DNA from 2 places in the Caballeronia zhejiangensis genome. Region 1 is predicted to be linked to the other one. Evidence: riboswitches for the same ligand, from Rfam matches in the RefSeq annotation. Region 1 holds a riboswitch; the other holds the start of a gene.

Region 1 (5,228 bases):
AGTGCCCCCGGATTTCTCCGCTTCGCTGCTGTGGAATTTCCGCGTGGCCGCTATCGGCATGCAGGCGCTGTTATGGACGACGCTCGGTCTCGTGTTCGGTGCGCTCGCAGCGCGTGAACTCGAGCGGCCGGCGGTGAGAAGAATGGCTGCGGCGTAAGCGGTTCGGCGTCGCTCATGAAGCTCGCGCTTCGTCAGGAACGCGGGCTTTTCGTTTGCTCTTTCGCCGCACGACGCTTGAGCAATTCATCGAACAGATCGAGCTTCGCGGCATCGTCCATCGATCTGAAGGTCTTGATTTCCTCGCGGCTTCGGAAGCAGCCGAGGCACAGGCCCGTTTCCTGATCGAGCTTGCAGACATCGGTGCATGGCGAGCCGATGGGTTCCTGCGCTTTCGCGCGTTCGATGGTGAAAGCGAGATCGTCTTGCGTCGTTGTCATAGTGATTCGCCGCGAAAGAGCGCAGCGGCCGCGGCCGGATTCGACGGCCAGTAAGCGTGCATGTAAGTGGCCGACACCGAACCATGCCGATAGAGCGCTTCGCCTTCGGTGCCGGTCGTGGCATGAGCGGCCTTGAGCGCCGGCTGCATCGGCGTGTCGAGCGTCGAGTAGTGGAATGTGTGACCCGTCATCGCTCCATGCGTCGTGTCGATGCGCTGCATCGCGAGGCGCGACAGCTTGCGTTGCATCGCCGCGTCGCCGGGAAGGATGCCGAGCATCGCATGCCGCGTGCCTTCGATGTCGGTCAGCGTGTCGAGCAGATACAGCATGCCGCCGCATTCCGCGACCAAGGGCTTCGCTCGCTCGACGTGCGCAACGATCGATGCACGCGCGCGTTCGTTCGAAGCGAGCGCCGCGGCATGCAGTTCGGGATAGCCGCCGGGAAGATAGAGCGCGTCGGCATCGTGCGGCGCGGGTTCGTCGGCGAGCGGAGAAAACGTGCTGATGCGCGCGCCCATGGCGATGAGCACATCGACATTCGCCGGATACACGAACGAGAACGCCGCATCGCGAGCGATGGCGATATGCGCGCCGTCGAGCAGACGCGGCGGCGCGGGCAGCGTCGCATCGTCGAAATGAACGGGCGGCGGAAGATCGGCGAGCGTCGTTTGCGCGATTGCATCGGCGGCGCGGTCGAGCCGTGCGTCGAGGCCCGCGATTTCATCGGGCTGCGTGAGACCGAGATGACGCTCGGGCAAGGCGATATCGTCCGCATTCGACAGATGGCCGCAATAACGCAAGTCGACGGGGATAGTCTCCGACAACATCTGCGCATGACGCGCCGATGCAACGCGATTCGCGAGCACGCCATGAAAGGGCACATCTTCGCGATAACGCGCGAGCCCGAACGCGATGGCGCCGAACGTCTGCGCCATGCCGTGCGCGCCGATCACCGCGAGCACCGGTACGTTGAACGTGGCGGCCAGATCGGCGCTGCTCGGCGTGCCGTCGAAGAGACCCATCACGCCTTCGATGAGAATGAGATCGGCCTCGCGCGCGGCCTTGGCGAGCAACGCGCGGCACGCATCGAGCCCGACCATCGACAGATGCAGCGAATAAACGGGCGCGCCGCATGCACGTTCGAGAATCATCGGATCGAGAAAATCCGGGCCGGTCTTGAACACGCGTACCTTCAGTCCTCGGCGCGTGTGATGACGCGCAAGCGCCGCCGTCACCGTGGTCTTGCCTTGATGCGACGCACTCGCGCCGATGAAGAGAGCGGGGCAGTCGGGCATCGCTCAGAACTCGACGCCGCGTTGCGCTTTCACGCCTTGCTCGCGATACGGATGCTTCACGAGCCGCATTTCCGTGACGAGATCGGCAAGTTCGATCAACGCATCGGGCGCGTGGCGACCGGTCACGACGACATGCAGCATCGCGGGCCGCGCCTTCAGCACGTCGAGCACTTCATCGAGCGGCAGATACTCGTACTTGAGCACGGTGTTGAGTTCGTCGAGCACGACCATCTGATATTCGCCGCTCTCGATCATGCGGCGCGCTTCGTTCCAGCCCTTGCGCGCGGTGGCCATGTCGGCTTCGCGATTCTGCGTGTTCCAGGTGTAGCCATCTCCCATGGTGACGAAATCGCAATGCGCGATTGCGCCGAGGAAATCGCGCTCCGATGTATGCAGCGCGCCCTTGATGAACTGCACGACGCCGAGCTTCATGCCGTGTCCGAGCACGCGCACCGCCATGCCGAACGCGGCCGTTGTCTTGCCCTTGCCGTTGCCGGTATTCACGATCAAAAGGCCTTTCTCGTGATCGGCGGCGGCCTGCTTTTTCTCGTGGCCTTCCTTGCGGCGCTGGGTCATGCGCAGATGCGATTTGGTATCGGTTTTCACGGGAGCTCCAGAGAAAGACGGCCGTATCGTACAACAGGCGGCGGCTTAATTCTGCGCTAACAGACGGCAGGCATCATGCAATCAACGTAATCACCGACTCGAGGAGCAAGCAAATGGACGCGCTCTATCTCTATCTGGAACTCGTCGCGCTTGGCGTTCTCGTCTGGCTTTGCCGCGACAAGTTCAAACCGGTCGTGGCGAAGCCGCTCGCCGAAACGCCGCGTCCGCGCACGACCGCAAGACCGGTATTCATGTTCCGTTCGCGCGGGGCGCATGCATCGCTGCGATCGCGACGGTTACGCCACAATCGATCGTCTTTGGCACGATGAGCGTTCGCGCGTTGCCCGCGAGCAGCGCGCAAGGCTCGCATACGCCATCGACGTTCATATGCGCCATTGCATGATGCGATATCGCCGTGCGCGGCGCTTGCGCGATTTCATCGGCGCCGTAGAAGCGCAATGTCAGACGATGACGCTCGCAGAACGCGAGCAGTCCCGCCTCGTGCCGTTTCGCGTCGATGCTCGCGATGATGGCGATGTCGCCGAACGCAAGCGTGCCCAAAGCGCCGCGCACGGCGTGCTCGATTGCGTCGGCGCTCGCGCCCCGCCTGCAGCCGATCCCCACGGCAAGACGCGTGACAGCGGGCTGATTCATGTGAGCGATGACGGATTCCATGTGCGCCGACCTTACCACCTTTCTTGACGCTCGCGCCCGCCGGGCCTAGACTTTCACGCAGTTTTGGTGCTCGCGCGCGGATTCTCTCGTGCGCAGTTAAACGGGAAGCAGGGCGCGTTCCTTTCGATTCGTCGAACGCACGTCAACCTGCGCTGCCCCCGCAACGGTAAGCGATTCACCGCGCACGGCATTTTCATCGCGTGTACGGGAAGCCGGCTTCGAGGCCACTGCGCGTGAGAAACGCGCGGGAAGGCGAAGCGGCGTCGTCGTCAGCCCGGATACCGGCCAGACTTTGAGCGGGGCTTGCTGTCGCGGGGATGCGGCGCGGCCCATGATCCATAAAAGCGTGCGTTTCCCTTTCATCCAGCCGCGTTGCCAGGCATCGCGCGACATGAAGCGCATGCAACCGAAGCCACGGAGCGACGATGCAAACCCGCAAGATTCCCGTCACGGTCGTGACCGGCTTTCTCGGCAGCGGCAAGACCACACTGATGCGGCATATCCTCTCCAATGCGCAAGGCAAGCGCATCGCGGTGATCATCAACGAGTTCGGCGAGCTCGGCATCGACGGGGAGATCTTGAAGGGTTGCGGCATCGGTTGCGAGGATGAAGCCGGCTCGAAAGACCGCAATCTGTACGAGCTCGCGAACGGTTGTCTCTGCTGCACCGTGCAGGAAGAGTTCTATCCGGTCATGGAACAACTCGTCGAGCGGCGCGAGAGCATCGATCACGTGCTGATCGAAACGTCCGGTCTCGCTTTGCCGAAGCCGCTCGTGCAGGCGTTCAACTGGCCGTCGATCAAGAACGCATTCACCGTCGATGCCGTCGTGACCGTGGTCGATGGACCCGCTGCCGCGAGCGGTCAGTTCGCGGCGAATCCCGTCGCCGTCGATGCGCAACGCAAGGCCGATCCCAATCTCGATCACGAATCGCCGCTGCATGAACTGTTCGAGGACCAGCTTTCGTCTGCCGATCTCGTCATCGTCAACAAGACCGATCTCATGGATGATGAAGCGCTGCGAAAGGTCGAAGCGCTCGTGCGGCCCGAGATTCCGCCCGAAGTGAAGATCGTGCCCGCGCAGATGGGCAGGCTCGATGTGCATACATTGCTCGGTCTCGAATCGGCATCGGAAGAGACGATTCATTTGCGGCACGATCATCACGGTTCGCCCGATGAAGCAGGCCACGCCGATCATCATCATGACGAGTTCGATTCGGTCGTCGTGCATGGCAACGTCGAATCGCGCGAGCAGGCGCTGGCCGCGCTGCATGCGCTCGTCGAGCAGCACACGATCTATCGCGTGAAGGGTTTCGCTGCGTTGCCGGGCGCGGCGATGCGGCTCGTCGTGCAAGGCGTCGGACGACGCTTCGACAGTTACTTCGACCGCCGCTGGGAAGCGGGCGAAGCGAAGACCCAAAGCCGCTTCGTGCTGATCGGCGAAGACCTCGAACGCGCGACGCTGCAACGCGCGTTCGACGCCGCGCTCGCGAGCGCGCCCGTGCAGGCGTAACCGCGATGCATCTGCTCCGCACGACGCCGGGAGGCTTCGTCGACGACGCGCAGGGCGTCATGCGTATCGATCAGACGAGCGCGCCGATCGTCGTGCTCAGCTCCGCCGATACGACGCTCGCGTTGCTCGCGAGCGCGTTTCCGCGTCTCGAGCCGGGCTTTCCCGACGTGCGGCTCGCGAATCAATCGTTTCTGCGTCAGCCCGCATCGGTCGATTTCTATGTCGACGATGTATTGCGTCACGCGAAGGTCGTGATCGTCGATCATCTCGGCGGCGAATCGTACTGGCCGTACGGCATCGAGCGGCTCGTCGCGCTCGCGAAAGAGCGCAAGCAGATGCTCGCAATGTTTTCGGGCGATCTCACCGAGGACCCGAATCTTATCGGCAAGAGCACGGCCGATGCAGCGTTTTGCCGCGAGCTGTCGCGCTATCTGCGCGAAGGCGGCGCGCGCAATGCCGAGGAGTTTCTACGCGCGATCGCGCATCGCGCGTTCGGCTTCGGGCGCGAGCCGCAGCCGCCGAGTCCGCTGCCCGCCGTCGCGATCTATCATCCCGAGCGCGATATCGCGGTCATCGACGACTGGCAGGCGCGCTGGACCGAAGGCGCGGGCGTCGCCGCGATCCTGTTTTACCGCGCGCATTTGCAATCGGGCAATACGGCCGTGTTCGATGCGCTCATCGAAGCGCTCGAAAAAGAAGGCATG
Region 2 (5,228 bases), on a different replicon from region 1:
CGGCGTGACGCTCGCGATGGTGCTGTTCGCGTATCACCGCAAGCGCACGTGGCTGCAGGTGACGGATTTCGTCGCGCCGATGGTGCCGCTCGGTCTCGCGGCGGGGCGACTCGGCAATTTCATCAACGGCGAGCTGTGGGGCCGCGTGACGGACCCGAACGCGCCGTGGGCGATGCTCTTCCAGAACTCGACGAACGACGACGCCGTGTGGCTCTCGAAGAATCCGCAGCTCGACGCGCAGTATCACCTCACGGAAATTTTTCAGCGTTACCACATGCTGCCGCGTCATCCGTCGCAGTTGTACGAAATCGCGCTGGAAGGGCTCGTGCTGTTCATCGTGATCTGGACGTTCTCGCGCAAGCAGCGTCCGGTCGGCGCGATTTCGGCGCTGTTCCTGATCGGTTATGGACTCGCGCGCTTCACCGTGGAATTCGCGCGTGAGCCGGACGATTATCTCGGCTTGCTCGCGCTCAATCTCTCGATGGGCCAATGGCTTTCGCTGCCGATGATCGTCGCCGGCGTGGTAATGATGGTGTGGGCCTACAAGCGCAATCTGCGCCTGCCGCCCGAATCCGCAAAGGCTTGAGGAAAGAGCGGGGCGGTCGAACGCCGCCCCGCGTGAACAGCGTGAGCGACGTTTAGCGTCCCATTTGTACGGAGCCGGAAACGTCGACTGTCACCGTGGTCGTGCCGGCTTCCATCGCGATCGGGGCCATCTTCGCATCGGCGCTCATCGCGCGCGATTGCATCATCATGACGGGACGCGGCTGCGCGCCGCTCCGTCCGACATTCACTTCCCGAATCGTGAAATTGCTGTAGCCGAAGCCTTGCGCGGCGCTTTGCGCCTGCTTGCGGAACGAATCGATGGCTTGCGAGACGAGCTTTTGCTCGGCCGCGCGCTGCGCTTCGGGCGACAGCGAGAACGCGACGCTACCCACTTGCATCGACGAACTCATCTTGCCCGCGAGCTTCGATGCCGCCGCGAAGTCATGCGATTCGAGCACGACTTCCGTGCGCCCGCGCCACGCGGAAATCTTGCCGTCGCGATCCGTCGACGGATAGACGGTGAACGAGCCGCTCTTCGCGGTCACGCCGTCGACACCTTTGGCTTCGCGTAACGCGGCCTCGGCGCGCTGATTGAGCGTGCTGGTGAGCGACGACGGATCGGCCGCTTCCTGTTCGTAGAAGAGCGTGATGTTGACGACATCCTGCGGCACTTGCGCGCTCGCTTGTGCGGAGAGCGAGAGCACGCCCGAGGGCTGTGGCTGCGTTATCACCGTCTGCGCAGCGGCGGTTTGAGACAACGTAAGCGCGGCACCGGACATCGCGAGCAGGGCGAAGGCGGCGGCGGTTTTCTTATTGAGCATCGAAGGACTCCGTGACATCGCGTACGTGCGACGGGATTTAGTCGCATTCGTGAAGTCGTAAGTTCCTTGTTAGACGAGGTGCTCGGTAATAAATCGCCATTGCGCTTCGGTCACGGGCGTGATCGAGAGCCGGTTGCCGCGCGCGAGCACTTGCATGTCGGCAAGCTCTGGATGTTCGCGCAACGCGGCGAGCGATATGAGCGGCGTCTTCTTCACGAACTTCACGTCGACGAGCATCCAGCGCGGCGTTTCCTGCGTCGATTTCGGATCGTAGTAATCGCTCTTCGGATCGAATTGCGTGGGATCCGGATACGCCGTCGAGCACACTTTCGCGATGCCCGCGATGCCCGGCTCCGGGCAGCTCGAATGATAGAAGAGCACGCCGTCGCCGATCTGCATCTGATCGCGCATGAAGTTGCGCGCCTGATAGTTGCGTACGCCCGTCCACGGCAAGGTTTTTTTCGGCGCGTGCGCGAGATGATCGATGCTCGCTTCGTCCGGTTCGGACTTCATCAGCCAGTAGCGCATGGTCGTGTGCATGAATCGAAGAGCGAACGGCAGGGACAAACGAAAACGGCATCGGAAAAACCGATGCCGTTTCTTGAATGAGGTCCCCGCCACAGCCGCTAGGCCGGCATCCTGAACCTGGGTTCAAGATTGGTCGCGGTAAGCAACACTTCGGGTACATCGGACTAGCGACGCGCGCGCCCGTGCTGCAAGGTTCCGCAACCGTGCCAATGTAGCATTGGTTCAAGGAATATATGACCTTGGCGTACCAGGCAGGGAAACGTCACTCTACACCAATCGTTTGCCTTCTGCAGCCTCTTCACGCTACTTCGGCAGTTTCTTTTTTCGATTGACATTGCGCGCTGATTGACTCGACGCGCATCTGCCTTATTGCGCTTCGTGTTGCGCAATGACCGCGCCCAATTGCTCGTTCATCGAGTGCATCGTGCGGCGGATTTCTTCGGCGGGGAAGGCCTCGCCGTGACGCACGCTGTCCTGCAGCTTAAGCAATTCCGACGCCAGCGAAAGCGCCGCCATCACCGCGATGCGATCCGTGCCGCGCACGCTGCTTGCATTGCGCACTTTGTTCATTTCGGCGTCGACGCGCGCGACGGCTTCACGCAATGCGCCTTCGGTTTCCGGCGAGCACGCGAGACGATACGGCTGCCCGAGAATGGATACTTCGATCTGCGTGGTCGTCATGCCTTCTCTCCCTGATGATGCTCGCCGTGCAATTCCGTTTCATGTGCTTCCTGGGAATCGGCTTCGAGGAGATCGAGTTGATTGTCGGACTCGGCATGTTGCGCGGACTTGCCGCGCGGCAGCTTTTCGAGAATCGCGTTCAGGCGGATTTGCGCGTCGTCGATTTTCGCGGACAGCGAATCGCGTTCGGACTGCAGCGTATCGCGCTCTTCGCGCACTTGCGCGAGCTCGGCCTGCACGTTCGCATAGTCGGCGCGCAGCTGTTCGAGTTGTTCCTGCAGCGCTTGATGCGCCTGCTTGTGGCGCTCGCTGATCTGGATCAGCCGGCCGATGTTTCCTGACAGTGATTCGAGTTCGTTGAGCATGTGCTGCGTCCTCTAAAGACCTCGCATTTTAGCGCGGTTCAACGGAGCTTCCGATAAATGTCTCGTTTCGAGACGTAACAACACGCGATCTAGCGCTTAATCCTTCGAATCAAGCGCATGTCGCGATGCATTCGTGTGCAGAAAACGCGAGCGCCCCGCAACGCTCGTGATGACAGGCCGGCCGCTTCTCTTTCGCTTCTCGTTCGATTCGTCATGCGCCGCGCCAGTCTGCCCGCGCGGTTTTCTTGACGGCCCCGAACCGCGCTCCTACACTTGCCGCACTTTTGGTGCTCGCATCCGCGGATCTCGTGGATGCAGTCAAACGGGAAACAGGGAGCGAAGTCGCCGCAATCGACGACGAGCCAACCTGTGCTGCCCCCGCAACGGTAAGCGACCGCAACGCAAGTTGCAAGTCGTCTCATGCGCGTTTTTGCCGCGCGAGCGTGTCGAAATTCGTCGCACGCGCGCGACTGCAAGAAACGTGTCGATGCCACTGCGCGCCATGCGCGGGAAGGCGAGACGATTGATCGCCAGCCCGGATACCGGCCGGAGTCCGACGCATCGGCGCGCATGGCGCGGTGCGTTCGTCGCGCATCGTCCTCGCGGGGAGCGGGGTCGCGCTCACGCGAAACGGAACACTTCACACATGGTATTGCCACTGGCCGCGCTCAGAAGCGGTCTCTCCCGTCATGGCGCGCTCGTTGCGGCCATCGGCGCCTTGCCGTTCGCCGGCGCTGCACAGGCGGCCCAGACGGAAGACAGCACGCAAACGCTTGCGCCCGTCGTCGTCACATCGACGCGCGCGCCGCAGCCGCTTGCCGAATCGATTCCGCAGACATCGCTTTTTGACGAGCAGGACATCGCCGATGCAAACACAAGCGACGCGCTCGGACTCGTCGCGCTCGCGCCCGGCGTGCAGATCACGCGCAACGGCGGACCGGGCTCGAACTCGGGGCTTTTCATACGCGGTGCGGCGTCGTCGCAATCGCTCGTGCTGATCGACGGCGTGCGCGTCGAATCGGCGTCGCTCGGCGCGGCACAGCTATCGCAATTGATGCTCGACCAGATCGGGCGCGTCGAGGTCGTGAACGGCAACGTGTCGGCGCTCTATGGATCGAATGCGATTGGCGGCGTCGTGCAGATCTTCACGAAGGAAGGCGAGGCGCATCCGCCGCGCTTCAACTTCGAGGCGGAGTACGGCAGCTATCACACGCAGCGGCAATCGGCGGGCGTGAGCGGCGCGCTCGACAAGGACGGCCGCACGACCTTCAGCGTGAACGTCTCGCGCGAGAAAACCGACGGCTTCTCGTCGATCGATCCGGGAATCGCGCCCGGCGCCAATCCGAACGCGAACGGCTATCTGAACGAGAGCGTCGCGGCGACGCTGCGTCACGAGTTCAGCGACAAGTGGGACGCGGGCGTGCGCTTCCTGCAATCGAACGGCATCAACAGTTTCGACGATGCCTATGGCCAGCCGACCGATATCAACGAAACGCACGATCGCGTGCGCTCGGCGTCGGTGTTCGCGAACGGCCGCGTCACGGATAACTGGACGACGCACTTCACGATCGCGCAGGGACAGGACCGCGCGAACATCGAGCAGAACGGCGTCTATACGAGCCGTTTCGATTCGGAGAACCGGCAATATACGTGGCAGAACGACGTGCGGATCAGCGACGCGCACAAGCTGCTCTTCGGCTACGAGCATCTCGATCAGACGCTCGATTCCGATCAGTTCAGCGCGCCCGACCGTCATGTGAATTCGATGTTCGCGGGTTACGTGGGGCACATCGGCGCGAACGAGTTGCAGGCGAATCTGCGCCGCGATCAGTATTCCGATTTCGGCGGCGCGAACAGCTACTATCTGGGCTACGCGTATAACTTCGACGCGCACTGGAAGGCGAGCGCGAGCTATTCGGCCTCGTTTCGCGCGCCGAGCTTCGACGATCTCTACTATCCGCTGAGCGGCAATCCGTCGATTCAGCCGGAGCGCAGTCATTCGGTCGAGGCGGCGTTGCAGTACGCATCGAATGCGCTCGGCGTGGTGCGCGTGACGCTTTTTCAGACGCGCTATTCGAATTTGATCGATTACGTGTCCGACGGCGGCTTCTACTATGTCGCGCAGAACGTCGGGCGCGCGAAGGTGCAGGGCATCGAGGGATCGTGGGCGGGGCACGTCGGCGCAACGGATGTGCGCGCGGGCGTCACGTTCCAGAATCCCGTCGACGAAACGAATCACGAGGATTTGACGCGGCGCGCGCGGCATTTCGCGACGCTGACGGCGCAT

What was found. Region 1 has a riboswitch for cobalamin ahead of cobW (cobalamin biosynthesis protein CobW). Riboswitches for the same ligand answer to the same signal wherever they lie in the genome.
Region 2: linked by a shared signal. The riboswitch ahead of LDZ23_RS02930 (TonB-dependent receptor domain-containing protein) and the one ahead of cobW (cobalamin biosynthesis protein CobW) in region 1 are both predicted to bind cobalamin.

The regions. Positions count from the first base shown of each region.
Region 1 covers NZ_CP084284.1:931,804-937,031, reverse strand. The annotation lists gene LDZ23_RS18855 (CbtA family protein) at 1-157, shown strand, start outside; gene LDZ23_RS18850 (DUF1289 domain-containing protein) at 192-437, opposite strand; gene LDZ23_RS18845 (cobyrinic acid a,c-diamide synthase CobB) at 434-1,732, opposite strand; gene cobO (cob(I)yrinic acid a,c-diamide adenosyltransferase) at 1,736-2,338, opposite strand; gene LDZ23_RS18835 (cobalamin biosynthesis protein) at 2,588-3,013, opposite strand; cobalamin riboswitch at 3,060-3,317, shown strand; gene cobW (cobalamin biosynthesis protein CobW) at 3,439-4,524, shown strand; gene cobN (cobaltochelatase subunit CobN) at 4,530-5,228, shown strand, end outside.
Region 2 covers NZ_CP084283.1:619,839-625,066, forward strand. The annotation lists gene lgt (prolipoprotein diacylglyceryl transferase) at 1-586, shown strand, start outside; gene LDZ23_RS02905 (SIMPL domain-containing protein) at 639-1,367, opposite strand; gene LDZ23_RS02910 (EVE domain-containing protein) at 1,437-1,895, opposite strand; RNA gene ssrS (6S RNA) at 1,975-2,156, opposite strand; gene LDZ23_RS02920 (cell division protein ZapA) at 2,262-2,576, opposite strand; gene LDZ23_RS02925 (ATPase) at 2,573-2,941, opposite strand; cobalamin riboswitch at 3,209-3,506, shown strand; gene LDZ23_RS02930 (TonB-dependent receptor domain-containing protein) at 3,588-5,228, shown strand, end outside.